Regions from separate parts of the Neobacillus canaveralius genome, predicted to be linked through region 1. Evidence: riboswitches for the same ligand, from Rfam matches in the RefSeq annotation. Region 1 holds a riboswitch; each other region holds the start of a gene.
What was found. A riboswitch is a leader RNA that binds a small molecule or an ion and turns the genes downstream of it on or off. The one in region 1 is predicted to bind S-adenosylmethionine.
Positions count from the first base shown of each region.

Region 2: linked by a shared signal. The riboswitch ahead of ABC255_RS17680 (BMP family protein) and the one ahead of ABC255_RS05380 (methionine ABC transporter ATP-binding protein) in region 1 are both predicted to bind S-adenosylmethionine.
Region 3: linked by a shared signal. The riboswitch ahead of ABC255_RS27960 (transporter substrate-binding domain-containing protein) and the one ahead of ABC255_RS05380 (methionine ABC transporter ATP-binding protein) in region 1 are both predicted to bind S-adenosylmethionine.

Region 1 covers NZ_JBDFLL010000001.1:1,125,062-1,130,880, reverse strand. Annotated here, with positions in the region: gene sufD (Fe-S cluster assembly protein SufD) at 1-199, opposite strand, end outside; gene sufC (Fe-S cluster assembly ATPase SufC) at 223-1,008, opposite strand; gene ABC255_RS05390 (MetQ/NlpA family ABC transporter substrate-binding protein) at 1,461-2,297, opposite strand; gene ABC255_RS05385 (methionine ABC transporter permease) at 2,314-2,976, opposite strand; gene ABC255_RS05380 (methionine ABC transporter ATP-binding protein) at 2,969-3,994, opposite strand; SAM riboswitch class I at 4,145-4,253, opposite strand; gene ABC255_RS05375 (O-acetylhomoserine aminocarboxypropyltransferase/cysteine synthase family protein) at 4,378-5,694, opposite strand; gene ABC255_RS05370 (SCP2 sterol-binding domain-containing protein) at 5,713-5,819, opposite strand, start outside.
Region 2 covers NZ_JBDFLL010000001.1:3,523,496-3,529,314, forward strand. Annotated here, with positions in the region: gene ABC255_RS17670 (ABC transporter permease) at 1-535, opposite strand, end outside; gene ABC255_RS17675 (ABC transporter ATP-binding protein) at 519-2,039, opposite strand; gene ABC255_RS17680 (BMP family protein) at 2,275-3,291, opposite strand; SAM riboswitch class I at 3,480-3,588, opposite strand; gene nadR (multifunctional transcriptional regulator/nicotinamide-nucleotide adenylyltransferase/ribosylnicotinamide kinase NadR) at 3,743-4,762, opposite strand; gene pnuC (nicotinamide riboside transporter PnuC) at 4,763-5,458, opposite strand; gene ABC255_RS17695 (NUDIX domain-containing protein) at 5,472-5,819, opposite strand, start outside.
Region 3 covers NZ_JBDFLL010000001.1:5,744,893-5,750,711, forward strand. Annotated here, with positions in the region: gene ABC255_RS27940 (RNA polymerase sigma factor) at 1-106, opposite strand, end outside; gene mmuM (homocysteine S-methyltransferase) at 290-1,225, opposite strand; gene ABC255_RS27950 (amino acid ABC transporter ATP-binding protein) at 1,256-1,993, opposite strand; gene ABC255_RS27955 (amino acid ABC transporter permease) at 1,990-2,712, opposite strand; gene ABC255_RS27960 (transporter substrate-binding domain-containing protein) at 2,733-3,554, opposite strand; SAM riboswitch class I at 3,700-3,810, opposite strand; gene solA (N-methyl-L-tryptophan oxidase) at 3,970-5,118, shown strand; gene rlmD (23S rRNA (uracil(1939)-C(5))-methyltransferase RlmD) at 5,372-5,819, opposite strand, start outside.

The DNA.
Region 1 (5,819 bases):
TACTTTTTACGGTATGAGTATCAAATTGAGTAAAATTCCACTTATCAATTTTTGTTTTATCCGGTCTTGGCATTGGTAGAGTTTCGCTCAATTCAAACGCTTTTAGACGAAATTCCTCCATCCACGCAGGCTCGTTCATTTCTGTTGAAAACGAACGAACAAAATCTTTATCAAATGATAAATTCGTTTCTGTTGTCATGATTATCCTCCTAACGCTAACTTCTACGCTTCTTGCCCAACTGTTTCATCTTCGATTCCGAGCTCTTGCTTGATCCAGTCATATCCTTCTGCTTCTAAGCGTTGTGCTAGTTCAGGTCCGCCTGATTTTACAACACGGCCCTGCATCATAACGTGCACATAGTCAGGAGTGATATAATTTAAAAGTCGTTGATAGTGAGTAATGACTAAGCAGCCAAAATCTTCTCCACGCATTTGGTTAATACCTTTTGAAACTACCTTTAGGGCATCAATATCTAATCCAGAGTCAATTTCATCTAAAATTGCGATTTTTGGCTCAAGCATCATTAATTGCAGGATTTCATTACGCTTTTTCTCTCCACCAGAAAATCCTTCATTCAGGTACCGTTGTGCCATATCAAGGTCCATCTCAAGGAATTCCATTTGCTTATCCATTTTACGGATAAATTTCATTAAAGAAATTTCATTGCCTTCACCAAGACGGCTATTTACTGCCGAACGTAAGAAGTCAGCATTCGTTACACCATTAATTTCACTTGGATATTGCATAGCTAAAAATAGACCAGCACGTGCGCGTTCATCTACTTCCATTTCAAGGACGTTTTGATCATCTAACATAATCGAACCGCTTGTTACTTCATATTTTGGATGACCCATGATAGCAGATGATAAAGTAGATTTACCTGTACCGTTTGGTCCCATGATTGCGTGAATTTCTCCACCTTTTATTTCAAGGTTTACACCTTTTAAAATTTCTTTTCCATCAATTTCTACATGTAAATCTTTGATCGTTAATGTTGACCCTGCCATATATATACCTCCGCAAAGATAATTTTGTATCTTGTAGCCTAAAACACTTGGCCGCAAAATTCTATTCTCACTTTATTCTCATTACAATATTATAACAAATAGAATCTGTTAGCAACTCATAAACAGTATTAACAATGAAGAACCGCGAAAGAATTTTTATTTTCACTGAACACAAACCAAATGAGAATGAATAGGTGGACAAGATGTGTTTGTACTATAATAAATTCGGAAAATTAAAACTTGTGAACGCTTTATGTATTCACATACGAATAAAATCATAACGTATTTATCTCTATTTTGCCAAGATATGAGCATTATTATTTCCTGCCTATTTTTACCTATCCAATCGGATTCATGTATATATAAAAAAGGAAAACCAGTGAATCTTCCTCACCGGTTTCCTCTTTCTTCCTATTTAATAATATTTTTTAAACTAATTATCCATTTCGAGGTTATTCCCCTGGTATAACAGCACCTTGGTACTTTTCTTGAAGGAATTTATTAATTTCCTCTGATTGTAGAACCTCTACAAGTGTTTTAATTTCTTCGCGATCTTTGTCCTCGGAGCGAACGACAACAAGGTTTGCCGGTACAACATCTTCGCCTTCAAACGCAATTCCATACTTTCCAATGTCAATACCGCCTTCTAATGCGTAGTTCGTATTAATGACGACCGCATCACCTTCACCGCTATCGAAAGAAGAGGCTAATAATTTTGCTTCAATTAGAGTTGAGAAATCAAGGTCCTTTGGATTTTCGATGATATCCTCTACTCTTGCATTCGCTCCAACGCCTTCTTTAAGCTTAATTAATCCTTCTTTTTCAAAAATAGGTAAAATACGTCCATGGTCACTTAGTGAATCACTCATAATAATTTTTGCACCCTTTGGAAGATCATTTAAGCTTTTGTATTTTTTAGAATAAATTCCGATTGGTTCCTTATGAACTCCACCAACACTTACAAAATCAAAATCCTTGTTTTCTTCCATTTGTAGTTCTAAATACCCTGGTGTTTGAAAATAGTTTGCGTCAAGTTCTTTATCCCTTAACGCTACGTTTGGCAGGATATAATCTTGAAAAACTTGCACTTCTAGATCAATGCCTTTTTCCTTTAATAGAGGTTTTGCCGCCTCCAACACTTCCGCATGCGGTACAGCAGATGCTCCAACAACTAACTTTTTGTTTCCTTCTTCTCCTGCGTTATCTGCAGTATCGTTCTTAGAACCACCGCAAGCTGATAGGGCAAGTGCTACTAACGCAATGATAATTAAACTAAATGCTCTTTTCATAATCTAACTCCTCCTGTTATCGTTTATCTGTTTTCTTTGTAAAATAATCTCCAATAAATTGGATGATAAAAACCAAAATTAAAATGGCAATCGTTGCAACTAACGTAACAATTGGTCTATTGCGTTGAAAACCTTCAAGGTAGGCAAAATGACCAAGTCCCCCTGCTCCAATTACCCCAGCCATTGCTGTAAAACTTACTAATGAAATAGCTGTAACCGTAAGCCCTGAAATTAATGCTGGCAAAGATTCCGGTATTAATACTTTAAAAATAATATGACCATGTGTTGCTCCCATTGATTGTGATGCCTCAATAACACCTTTATCAATTTCCCTAAGAGCAATCTCCACCATTCTTGCGTAAAAGGGAGCTGCGCCAATAATTAAGGCAGGCAACGCTGCATTTGCACCAAGCATGGTTCCAACCAATAATTTTGTAAAAGGAATTAATAAAACAATTAAGATAATAAAAGGGATTGATCTAAAAATATTTACGAAGGCGGCAATAATAACATTTACCGTTCTATTTTCCCACAAATTACCTTTTCCCGTTAGAAATAACATCAGACCGAGGACTAATCCTAGGATAAATGTAGTAAACACTGAAATGGAAGTCATATAAAGGGTTTCCAGTGTTGCTTCCCATAACTGATCCCACTTTACCATTTCTATACTAGCCATTACTGATCACCTCCACACCGACTTGTTGTGAGTGAATATAATCAATGGCTCTCTGAATTTCGTCTGCCTGCCCATCTAAGTGAATAAATAATGTACCGTAAGATCCGTTTTGGGTGTGTGAGATTTTTCCTTGTAGAATGTTTACGACAACATCGAAATCCCTGATAAGAGTTGTGATTAACGGCTGTTCTGCTGCCTCTCCGACAAATGAGAGTTGAACCACTTTTCCATACGGATAACGTTCGAGTAAATGTTCGATCGTTTCTTTGGTTTCTTCCGGCTCAGTAACCTGTTGAACAAAACGCTTCGTAATCGGCTGTTGTGGGTTTTTAAACACATCTAACACCTGTCCAAGCTCCACAATTCTTCCACTTTCCATAACCGCTACCCGGTGACAAATTTTACGAATGACATGCATTTCATGTGTGATCAATACAATCGTTAATCCTAGCCTTTTATTGATATCAACTAACAAGTCCAAAATAGAATCGGTAGTTTGTGGGTCTAGGGCTGAAGTTGCTTCATCACAAAGAAGTACTTTTGGATTGTTGGCCAGTGCTCGTGCAATTCCCACACGCTGTTTTTGACCGCCGCTAAGTTGGGAAGGGTAAGCATTTTCTCGACCTTCAAGACCAACTAATTTAATTAATTCATTTACTCTTTTTTGTCTTTCTGCTCCACCTACGCCAGCTATCTCCAAAGGAAATGAGATATTCTCGCTAACCGTTCTTGACCAAAGCAAATTAAAATGCTGAAATATCATACTTATTTCCTGGCGAGCTTTTCGAAGCTCACTGCCTCTAATTTTTGAAATAACACGACCAGCAACGGTAACCGATCCTTCAGTCGGGAGCTCTAGTCCATTAAGCATTCGAATTAGGGTGCTTTTCCCCGCACCACTATATCCGATTACCCCAAAAATTTCCCCTTCTTGTATTTCTAAATTAACATCATCCACTGCCTTCAGCTGCCCCTGCTTAGAAGGGAAAACCTTGCGGACATCTTTTATAGAAATCATTTCATCACCTTCTTTTATCCAATAAAATACGTGTCTTAAATTCGACTGCTCAAATATAGGGTTTGACTGTTTTTAGTAAAACATTCTTATATTAGAAAAATTAAAAAGCCTTTCTGCATAGGCAGAAAGGCATCATAAATAAAGACCTTTCTCCCATCTTCCAAAGCATCCGCTTTGTGTGAATTGGCACCATTTCAATATTACTATTGACGGTTGCCGGGCTTCATCGGGCACATCCCTCCACCACTCTTGATAAGAGTTACAGCAAACTATATTCTATTAACATTCATTAATTTAAAAAATTATTTTAGTACGAAAGTTATCTTAACATGGATAAAAAGTGGTGTCAACGAAATTATCTACAAATTTCGAATAAACTCTTATTAGGCTTTTACTTTTAAAGAAGTAACACCTGTGGCGGTCTCAATCGCTGTTTCCAGGTCTTCTATTAAATCCTCTACATTTTCAATACCAATGGAGAGTCGTATTAAATCCTCAGAAACCCCAGCTGCCTTTAGTCCTTCTGCATCAAGCTGCTGATGAGTAGTGCTGGCAGGATGGATAATTAAGCTTTTTGCATCTCCAACATTCGCTACATGGGCGAAAAGTGTAATCGAATCAATTAATTTTGCTCCAGCTTCTCTCCCGCCTTTGATTCCAAAAACAATCATCGACCCGGCACCTTTAGACAAATACTTGCTGGCAAGTTCATAATCAGGATGAGAAGAGTGACCAGGATAGGATACCCACTCAACGGCAGGATGTTTTACTAAATACTCAACTACTTCCTTCGTATTGGCAATGTGCTCCTTCATCCGAACATGAAGTGTTTCAAGTCCGAGTGTAAATTGAAAAGCGTTTTGTGGACTTAAAGCAGGTCCTAGATCACGTAAAAGTTGTACCCGTGCTTTAATAATATAGGCAACCGCGCCTAAGCTTTTAGCATAAACGAGGTCATGATAGCTTGGATCAGGAGTTGTAAAACCTGGGAATTTAGATGAATTCCAGTCGAACTTACCACCGTCTACAATAATCCCGCCAGTGGTTGTCCCATTCCCTAAAAGCCATTTCGTTGCTGAATGTATAACAATATCTGCCCCATATTCTATTGGTCTGCATAGATAAGGTGTGGCAAAGGTATTATCAATTATTAATGGAACTCCTGCTTCATGTGCAATTTCTGCTACTTTTTCAATATCTAGAACTCTTAATGATGGATTACCAATCGTTTCAGCAAATACAGCTTTTGTTTTTTCATTGATTGCTGAGCGGAAATTTTCTGGATCTTCGGGATCAACAAATTTAACCTTGATTCCATATTTCGGAAGTGTAATGGCAAATAAATTGTATGTTCCCCCATATAAAGTGGAAGCGGAAACAATTTCATCTCCGGCTTCGGCAATATTTAAGATTGCTAGGGTAATCGCTGCCATTCCGCTTGCTACCGCTAGGGCTCCAACTCCCCCTTCCAGCAATGCAACTCTTTCTTCGAAAACAGTTGTTGTCGGGTTGTGAATTCGAGTATATATGTACCCTGTCTCTTTCAAGGCAAATAGATTTGCAGCATGTTCGGTATTTTTAAATTGATAGGCATTGTTTTGGTAAATTGGCACAGCTCGTGCACCTGTTACTGGATCCGGAGCTAATCCACCATGAACACTCAACGTTTCGAAACGATAATTCTTTTGATTTTCACCCATACCTAACACTCCTTCATTTTATGAAATAAACTCTTTAAACCGTTCCTCTGGTTTGGTTAAATAAAAGATTGACTCGATAAGTAAAATCGTACGGATTGGAGCTTTAACTTTTAGCTGTCCGTTTT
Region 2 (5,819 bases), 2.4 Mb from region 1:
TCGGAGTCTGCGCTAATGCAGCCGATCCACTTATGTCTTGGAACGGCTCTGAAACTAAATAACCTGCAAATAACACCGCAACATAGTTTAAGAGTAACGTTGAAATTAATAGCTGTACTTTAAATCTAGTTTCCATCCATCCCGCAAGGAGCGACCATAGGCCCCCGGCTAAAAACCCAGCTGCGAGTGCAGCTAGTATTTTGATGATTCCTGGTCCTGGAACATATAAAGCCGCAAGTGCAGCACTGACAGCACCTAACACCATTTGCCCTTCTGCTCCCATATTAAAGACACCAGCTCGAAAAGCAATGGCCAGCCCTAAACCGATGAAAATAATAGGAGTGGCACGAGCAAGTGTGGCGGTAACAAAGTAGAAATTTCCGAATGCACCGTCCCACATGACTTTGTAGGTTTCCAAAACAGACGCCCCTACTAGACTAATAGCGACTGCCCCTGTCAAAAGCCCAATCAACACGGCCGTAAGAGGCTGTACCAACGAGCTAAGCAGTTGTTGTAGTTTACGCTTGCGATTCATTCTCGTTTCCTCCTGCCATAAGTACACTTAATCTCTCTTCCGTCGCTTCTTTTCGATCGAGAATATCAACAATTTTCCCTTCGTACATAACAGCAATCCGGTCTGATAAAACGAGTATTTCCGATAACTCAGACGATACAAGCAAAATTCCCTCTCCATTGTTTCGTTTCTCAATGATTGCTTCATGAATATATTCCATGGCGCCGATATCGACACCACGGGTCGGTTCTGCTGCTATGAGAAAATCAGTTTCAAATCCTAGTTCACGTGCCACAATAAGTTTCTGCAAGTTTCCGCCTGATAGATTTCCTGATTTTTCGTCTAAGGAAGGTGTTTTAATTTCAAATCGTTCAATCCATCCCCTAACAAGCTTTCGAAATGGGCTTAGTCGGATAAAGGAAGATTGATTGAACATTTTCTTTCGATAATAGCCCATCAGTCCTGTTTCTTCGACAGTCGCTTCCTTTGCAGCGCCCCACAGGTAACGGTCTTCTGGAATATGAGCAAGACCAGCACTTCTTCTAGAGGCCACACTTTTTCCCGTTAAGGTTGTCTCCCCTAAGCGGACACTGCCACGATCGATTTTTCTCAAGCCTGAAATTGCCTGAATCAGCTCTGACTGCCCATTCCCCGATACTCCGGCAATCCCGACAATCTCTCCGCGATGAACTGTTAAAGAGAGTTGATCCAAAATTGGTTTCTCATCTTTTCCGCCGATTGAAAGATTGTCTACCATAAGAAGCGGCTCGCCATTCACTTGAATACGGTCGGTAAGTTTCTGAAGTTCACGCCCGACCATCAAGGTGGCCAACTGTTCGACATTGGTATTTTGTTTTAAAACATTTCCAGTAACTTTACCATTTCTTAACACGGTGATTTGATCCGCTACTTTCATCACCTCTGGCAGCTTGTGCGTAATTAAGATAATACTTTTCCCTTGATCCGCTAAGAATTGAATCGTTTTTAACAGTTCCTCAACCTCAATCGGAGTCAAGACTGCTGTTGGTTCGTCTAGAATAATAATATCCGCACCCTGATATAACACTTTTAAAATTTCAATCCGCTGCTGTTCACCAATCGAGCAATCGCCAGCTTTTTTCATTGGATTGACATTGATTTTATATTGTTCGCTAAGTTCTTTCACTTTTTCTGCCGCTGCTTTTCTATTAAAGAAACCATTACGTTTCGGTTCATGCCCAATTACAATATTTTCTGTTACGGAAAAATCTGAAAACAACATAAAGTGCTGATGCACCATACCGATACCATTTTCAATCGCATCCAGTGGTCCAGAAAATTTGATGTTCTTACCGCCCAATATTATTTCACCGCTCGTCGGCTGTTCAAGACCGTAAAGCATCCGCATGAGGGTTGTCTTGCCGGCACCATTTTCGCCGACAATCGCCAAAACCTCTCCTTTTTTCAGATGTATCGAAATCCTTTCATTCGCAAGGAACTCACCGTACTTTTTGGTCATTTCCTTCATTTCTAACACATCGCTCATGGTTTTACCCCCCTTTAAAAATGGAAACCGACTACATTGTGCAGTCGGTTTACTTTTTTCAAATGGCTCTTTTCTTAAACTTTGTTAATGATTGTACTAAGTTTCCTTAAGAAATAGTATAAATTCAAGAAGAAAAGAGCCAGCAATCTAAATTCTAGAGCGGAACCTAGCTATTTCCACGTTAAAATCGGCTTTAGGATTTTAACAACCATGCTAACGGTAATAGCCTATTAGATTAATTGCTCAGTGGATTTTTGATTTCTCGTTTTCCAGATACAATTTCTTCGTGAAGTGCTTTTACTTGGTCAATAACTTCTTGTCCAACAAAGCTGTTAAGCGGTGTTTTGCTTTCATGTGTTACATATGTTAAGCCAACGCCCTTTTCCTTCAAGCCATACTCGACAATGCCTGTTTTAAAATCGCCGTTTGCAAATGCTTTTACTGTTTCATATGCAGCAGCGTCCGTCCCTTTTAACTGTGAAAGAACGACGTGCTCTGGATCTACCTCTGTACGGTCAACGTCCTGACCAGAAGTAAAGATTCCTTGTTCTTTTGCTGCCTCAAATACACCCAGATCTCCGACTGCAGCAGCTCCTGCAACGAAGTCTGCCCCCTTAGAAGCTTGCAACAACGCTAATTCTTTTGCTTTCGCCGGATCCGTAAAGCTTCCAACATAGTTTACTAAAAACTCAGCGTCTGGATTTGTTTCCTTTAATCCTTCTTCAAACGCAACTGTCCATTTTTTCATTAGTGGAATATCCATAGCCACTACCATACCCACTTTATCACTTTTGGTAGAAAGGCCTGCTGCAGCTCCTAGCAAGAACGCTGCTTCGTGCTCTCTGAAATTAACACTTTGAACATTTGGAAGGTCGACGACCGTATCAATAATTGCAAATTGACGATCCGGATTTTCTGTTGCTACTTTTTTCAATGCATCTTCTGATTCAAATGATGAAGTAATGATTAAATCATATCCTTCTGCTACAGCTACGCGAAGATTTTCTTCTATCGCTGAATGATCCGTAGATTCGATTGTCTTTAATTCCACTCCAAATTCGTCTGCTGCTTTTTTGGCCCCTTCATCCATTTGCTGGAAGAATGGGTTAACCCCAATTTTCTCAGGCAGTACGAGAGCAATTTTCTTCTTATCCTCTTTTGATGATGTATCTTTCCCCGTTGATTCTTGTGCTCCACATCCAGCGACAAGCAAGACTAAAGCTAGTGCGATAAATGCAAGTAGTTTTCTCATGACGTTCCCCCTGTGTTATATTTCGTTTTTATTACTATTTGTCTATTAATTTACTAAAAAAATTCGAAAATAGCAATACAAAATCGAACATTTTTAAAATATTTTATATTAATGTTCGTGTTTTACTGTTTCACCCCATAAAAAAACCCTTTTCCGAAAAATAGGAAGAGGGTTTTTGAATATACTCTTCCTTATCTTTCAGAACTTCCTCGTTCTGTAGGATTTGGCACCATACTATATAAATATAGCGGTTGCTGGGCGTCATCGGGCCAGTCCCTCTGCCTCTCTGGATAAGGTTAACAATATGTATTTACGTAATTAAGTTAAACAACATAGCAATAATAAAAACTTAATTTATTATATTTTAAAAGTTTTCAAATTACAAGACTATTTAATTATTATAAAAATAACCGATGGAAATTAGCTGCTCATCGGTTTATTTTTTATTTTTTTACTGTAGCAATTTATCAATATGTTCCATGGCACCTTTTAACCTGATTTCATAACTACCACTCAAGATTTTATAGTCAACATCATGCTTATTTAATAATGTTTTTAGGTTCTCATTGTTTTGGTCTCTTACCTTCTCTTCGCCATGAACACGTAAGCCGTCATCCACCCATTTTACATCTGGTTCAAGGAATAGCCATAGGTCATAATCCTGTATTTTTGCAATCTCATCTAGAACCAGCTGATGTTCATTATTGTATAGGTTTGAGTAAAACTGGGTTACAATGACTTCTGTATCGATAAAAACAAGCTTATTTGCTTTTCCAATGGCCTTAAATTCTTCCATCTTATGTCCATAAGCAATCCTTTGATAATCTTCCTTGACCATAATCCCGTCACAGCCACCCAATTCTTCACATAGAGTTCGGCCATATTCTTCTACATAGGTTGTGTTGTAAATTTTAGCTAGGTTTCTCGTTAAGGATGATTTCCCACAGCTTTCAGTCCCAACCATGACAATCTTTTTTACAAAATAAGGTCTAACAAAATCAGGTATGAACTCCCAATGTTTATAGACACCTTCGGTACGAATGGTTGTAGCAGAGATGGTTACCTGTGAACGCATTGGATCGATCAGCTTATGCTTTGCGTTAGGATATAATTCTTCAAAAATATCATTATATTGAACTTCTGAACTAAAAACGAGATCTATGGGCTTTCCGATTTCTCTTTTTATTAATTGTGCTCCTTCAGCCCAATCGTAGTTGTCGTTATCTTGATGATCTTCAATGCTAATTGCTTTTACATGTGGCATATCTTTGGTTAATTGTGAAAGCCAGCGTAGCCGGATTTGAACAGGAATATAGTTCATTTTTGTATCCTGACAAAGCTCTCTGTCTCGCAGTTCGCTATGAGATAAAACAACGTACAGTTCATCCACGATCGTTGAAGCATGAACGATGGCATACACATGGCCAAGGTGCAAGGGAAGGAATTTTCCTCCGATAAAACCAACTGTCATTTAGGCCGCCTCCTGAACTTGTTTGATCGATAGTTTTCTCCAATTCACATACCCGTAAATGCTGTTTACAAGGAATGCTGACCACATCACTAGCATGGAGAAATCATTTCCTCCCTGAGAGATTAGAACACCCAGCCATAGAAAAATTGATAAAACATTGACTGAAATCCATAGTAGCCATTGTTCGGTATATCGCTTTAACATCAAAATTTGTGCTGCAATCGATAGTACATTTGTGGCTGAATCGGTCCATACTAAATTGCCACCTAGGAATTTTAAGAAAAAGCCATAGACAATCGTAAGAATGATGATAGACACTAAGGTATAGAACCATCCTTTTCTTGTAAGGCTGCTTATTCTGACATCTTCTCCCTTAACACCATGTTCGGTTTTGTTCTTTTTCCACATATAGATTCCAATAAATTGTACTGGAAAGTAAAACAATGCATTTAACATAACCTCTCCATAGAGGCCATAGCCGTATGCAATATAAGCATAGGTTAACGTTTGGACAATCCCGAAATAATAATTTGCGATTTTTCCCTTTGCCACTAAAACCACGCAGAGCATACCACTTAAAGATGAGATCAAACCAAGAAGTGAGTCGGACCAAGCGAAGAACAGGTAAATGTTAATCAATGTAAAGGTGAACAACCAAGCTATTTCAAAACGCGTCCAATTCTTTAAAATCCCCATTTGTACCTCTCCCCTAACCTTTTAGTTTATTTCTATATACCGAAACAATCGGTTGAAAATCTGTAAAACGGTAAAGTTGTGCCGGTGTTTTCGAATATGCATTTGATTTCTTAAGTTTCCCGTTTTCCGATATAGCTTCTATAAATGGAAGTGTTGGTGCTTTTCTAAAAAATGCCGCATCGGTTGAGATGGATGGGTCATCCAAAACGGTAAGCAAAACTCCTTGAAGCTCCGAAAGCACAAACTCTTCTGGGAGGAAATGTTTTGCAAGTGTGGTGAGGGCCATATCTTTCTTGATAAACCAGAGGGCATCATCAATAATACTGCGATGGTCGAAGGCAAGTTCAAGAGCTAGAGCTTC
Region 3 (5,819 bases), 4.6 Mb from region 1:
GAACCGCATCCTCCGCATCCATCTTTGGAATGCCAACCTTAAGTAGGTATCTATACACAATATTAAGTTCTACATTAAGTTCATGATTCTTTTTAATTCCATCCATTATCGTCCTCCCGTCTACAAGACGTATTACGTAGAGAAAAGTTTACATTAATAATAAATATTTTTTTATGCATGCTTTCCTTAAAAAAATTGAGAAACATAGAAAAAGCACTTTCCCTTTACTTAAGGAAAGTGCTTAAAGATTATTTAGTGGTAATTACCTCATGCCGCCCGTAAGTTAAAGCTACTTACGTGCCCAATCGTTAATAGCTTTTATATCTTCAGGTTTCGTCCTACAACACCCACCTATTATTTTTGCTCCTTCTTCGTACCAGCGTTGAGTGCACATGGTAAATTGTTTAGAAGAAGCTCCTTCATTCCATTTTTTATTCGTAGCATCATATTCTTCACCTGAATTTGGATAAACAATAATTGGTTTAGAAGTTTTGCCTTTTATTTCTTTAATTAATGAATCAATAAAATCTGGTGATGAGCAATTAATACCAATGGCAGCTATTTGCTTCTCCCCTTCTAGCCACATCACACAATCAGACATTTTTTCTCCATTACTAATATGAAGCTCATCTTTTGCACTAAAACTAATCCAAGCGTAGATTTCTGGGAATTCTCTTATCACCCTTGTTATTGCTTTAGCCTCTATCAGACATGGAATGGTTTCACACGCTAGGATATCAGCACCAGCTTCAACTAGTATTCTAATTCTCTCTCTATGAAAAGAAACTAGTTCATCCTCATTTAATACATAATCCCCACGATATTCAGAACCATCCGCAAGAACGGCACCATATGGACCGACTGATGCAGCCACTATTGGTTTAGGTCTGTTCTTCCGATTTTCGGTATTATCCCAAAATTCATCACGTGCATTAATAGCAAGTTGAACAGACTTTTTAATTAAATCAGCGGCCTCTTTTTCAGATAGCCCTCTTTCCTCATAACCTTCAATAGTAGCTTGATAACTAGCTGTTATGGCACAATCTGCACCCGCTTTAAAATAATCTAAATGAACCTGCTTGATTAGCTCTGGATTTTCCATTAATATCTTTGCTGACCATAAACGGTCATTTAGATTACACCCATAATTCTCAAGCTCTGTAGCCATTGCTCCATCGATAATCATAATTGGATAATTTTCTAAGATCTGTTCTATCGGATTCATTTTACTTATCCTTCTTCCTAGTAAAATAGCCTACCTTTTTAATACTTTACTTATAAACTGCTTCGTTCTTTCAACACTTGGATTTGTAAACATTTGTTCTGCTGTTCCTTCTTCAAGAATCATTCCATTTTCCATAAAGATAATTCGATCAGAAATTTCACGAGCAAAATTAAGCTCGTGTGTGACAATCAGCATGGTATTGCCTTCCTTTGCTACATCTTTTATAACAGTTAACACTTCCCCAACTAACTCTGGATCAAGCGATGAAGTCGGCTCATCAAATAATAAAACCTCTGGATTGAGCGCCAGTGCTCGAGCAATACCAACCCTTTGTTGTTGTCCACCAGATAGCTGTACTGGATAATGCTCCAATCTATCTTGAAGACCAACTTTTTCTAGGATTTCTGCACTTACCTTCTTCGCTTCATTCGAACTTATATTCTTCACACTTGTTAAGCCAATCATGACATTCTGTAACACTGTTAAATTTTTAAATAAGTTATACTGTTGAAAGACCATTCCTGTGGATAATCGTAAAGACTGAATATCTACCTTTCTAGCGGATTCAATATTTACTCTCTTTCCACTAATTTCAACGATGCCCTTTGTAGGTTGTTCTAAGAAATTGATACAGCGTAATAAGGTTGATTTCCCTGAACCACTTGGTCCTAAAATAGAAACAACCTCTCCTTTATTAACGGAAAAATTTATTCCTTTTAACACATGCTGTTGGTCAAAATATTTATGGAGATTTTCCACTTTAATCATGAGATAACCCCTCTTTCATATCTCCGGGCACGCTTTTCTACTATAACTAGCAATCTCTCGACTATAATACAAATGATCCAATAAACAATAGAAACTGCTATATAGACTTCAAAAAAGGCTAAACCACGAGAACCAAGAATTTTGGCTTGTCCCATGATATCAATAACCCCAATAATAAAGACTAGAGAAGTGTCTTTAATTGTACTGATAAACATATTACCTAAATTAGGTATGGCTACCGATAAAGCCTGCGGGAAAATAATTTTCAGCATCATTTGAGTGGGACTCAACCCTATAGCTCTGGCTGCCTCAAACTGACCACGATCAACAGATTCAATCGCTGATCGTATCGTTTCAGACAAATAAGCACCTAAATTAATTGAAAAGGCTAATAAAGCATATACTTCCGGTGCAATGATATTTACATCAATATTCATGATCCATCCATATTCAGTTTGAAAAAAGTAAATCACTTTTGGTATTCCATAAAACACAAGATATATCTGCACTAAGAGAGGGGTTCCTCTAATAAAAGAGACATAAAAAGAAGAGATTGTCTTTAATACGGGTACCCGATAAATTTTTATCAGTGCTGTAGTAAGCCCAATAAATAAACTAATAATCAACGAACCTACGGCAATTCCAATTGTAATAGGTAATCGTGCAACTATCGCAGGAAAGCTTTCTATTAAAAAATGAATATCCAATAAATTTTCCATTTCTTCCTCCCTTTACAGCCTTATTCAGGGATGTATTCTCCACCCGTCCATTTGACTGACAGGTCAGCTAATGTACCGTCTTCTTTGAGTTCCTTTAGAATAGGATCAATTAATCCTTTTAACTCTTCTCCCTGCTTTCCATCTTTAAAAACAATTCCAATCTTATCATTCACGATAGGCTGTCCTACAACTTCTAAATCTATATTATATTTTTCTATAACAGAATGAATCATAATTGGGTCATTTACATAGGCATCCACACGTCCATTTTGTACATCTTGTAAAATTTCTGAAGGGGTTCCACTTTCGCTATATTTTAAAATAATATCATTTTCTGCTTTTTTATTATGTTCTTCAAGTAATAATGTATAAGAATCACCAGCTAAAGCTCCAACTTTTTTCCCCTCTAAATCTTCTACTGTTTGAATATCTGTTCGACCTGATTTCACAACAATAACGGTTTCTGCAGCAAAATAAGATTCGTCTGTAAACAAGTACTTCTCTTCACGTTCAGATGTTTTCGCCACCTGGTCGGCAACTGCCTGAATTTTATTTGATTCTAGTGCAAGAAACATACTGTCCCATGGAGTAGCAACAAAATCAAAGGTATACCCCTCTAATCTTTCATCAATTTCTTTTATTACGTCGATATCATATCCGATAAGTGCATTACTTTCATCCGCATAAGCGAAAGGAGGATAATCATTTTGAGTTCCAACTAAAATAACCTTTTCCTCCGTTCCATCTGCTGTTGTTGTTTCTTTAGAGGAACAACCATTTAATATACTAACCAAACCTACTAGTGCAATACTTGATAACAATAACCTAGATTTCTTTTTCATTTTACTATCTCCTTTAAAATAAATTTATTATTATTATTGAATAAGAATCTAAGTCATTACTTATATCCAATTCAAATCACTAAAACGGAAACAGAACAATAAAATAAAAAAGCCTCTTCCAATCAGAAAGAGGCTTTTTATCTAAACCTTATCTCTCAGAATGAAACACTCTGCAGGATTTAGCACCTTTCATCCTTCATGGAATGATGGTTGCTGGACGTCGTCGGGCCTGTCCCTCGGTCTCTCGTGATAAGTTATTCATTTTTTATGTTATTTTTTGTATATTATGATAATATTTAATATTAATACTATTGTCAACTACTTTTTCACTATGTACAATTCACTAAATAATCTGATTTTAGTATAACACTAAATCTTATAGATTTTGAGAATTCAGGATAAAAAGATGGGAGAAATGAACTTGAAAGAAGAAGCCTATTTTGATGTAGCAATTATTGGTGCTGGTACAATGGGAATAGCTGCCGGTGCCTTTTTAGCTCAACAGAAAGTAAACACTGTGTTAATCGATGCTTTCGACCCACCACATCATCATGGAAGCCATCACGGAGATACCCGTATGATTCGACATGCTTATGGTGAAGGCAGACAGTATGTAACACTAGTAAAACGTGCACAACAATTATGGGAGGAATTAGAACAGCACACCACCTATAAAATCTTTGAAAAAACCGGTGTTCTTGGATTAGGTCCAAAAGATTCTTCCTTTCTTCAAGAAACGATTGAGGCTGCTAATAAATATGATTTGCCATTAGATATTCTAAATAGCAAAGAAATAAAAGAAAGATGGCCAGGTTTTTCAGTACCAGATCATTTTATTGGTTGTTTTGAGTCAGAATCAGGCCTCATCTATAGTGAGAATGCCATTAAAGCTTATAAAGAAATCGCCATTAATAATGGAGCAAAACTTGTTACAAATACACCCGTACAGCAAATTGAGATGGAAGAAATGAACAATATAAAAATCTCAACTGAAAACCAGGTTTATTATGCGAAAAAAGTGATTGTTACAGCAGGAGCATGGGTAGCCAAACTATTACCAGACTTAAATCTCCCTATTCGGCCAACCCGTAAAGCCTTCGGCTGGTTTGACGCCCCTGCAGACCTTTACGATATCACCAACTTCCCCTCTTTTTACGTAGAGGACGATACGAATATGTGTTATGGATTTCCTTGCAAAGACGGAGCAGGCCTTAAGATAGGAAGATCAGATGGAGGTCAAGCTATTGATCCTAACCAACACAAACAGAACTTTGGTCAATACGAAACAGATGAAGAGGACCTAAGATTCTTCCTCCGAACCTATATGCCTAAAGCAAATGGAGAATTAAAACAAGGAAAAACATGCTTATATACCCTCTCAAGTGACAATCACTTTATCATTGATTATCACCCTGAACATGAAAATATCATCATTGCATGCGGTTTTTCCGGCCACGGCTTTAAGTTTGGTAGCGTTATGGGAGAAGTGCTCGGCCAACTGGCGCAAAAAGGGAAAAGTAGTTTTGATATTTCTTTATTCTCTCTTAAGAGATTTGATTTGTAATATGTCATCAATAAATAGAATAACTTAGTCATAACTAGACCAAGATGATCCATAACACGCAAAATCGATCTTTCATGTAATAAGTGTCTATATTTTCAGAGATGCTTATTACATGATAAATTAATTCTACAATTTTTATCTAATTCACCTTCTGCTCTCAAAAACAAAAAAACAGAAACCTATCAGGCTTCTGCTTCTTCTTTCAAAACTACCTTTGCCACTGCCTCACAATGGCTTGAGTGGTGATCGCAGACTATTTCAACACTAACTGCGATACGCACTCAACGTGTGTAGTCTGCGGAAACATATCCACCGGCTGCACTTCCACAGTTTTATACCCACCATCTTCTAAGATCCTCAAATCCCGTGCCAAGGTAGCTGGATTACAGGATACGTAGACAACCTTTTTAGGTTTCATCTTAATAATCGTTTGCAGAAATGTCTCATCACAGCCCTTGCGCGGCGGGTCCACGACAAGCACATCAGCAGAATTCCCTTCTTTATACCACTTAGGAATCACAACCTCCGCTTCCCCGGCTGCAAACTCTACATTTGTCATTCCATTTAACTCTGCATTCCGTTTCGCATCTTCAATCGCCTCTGGAACCACTTCTACTCCGAAGACCTTCTTTGCCTTTTGTGCTAAAAACAGTGATATCGTTCCGATTCCGCAATAGGCATCGATGACTGACTCTTCCCCA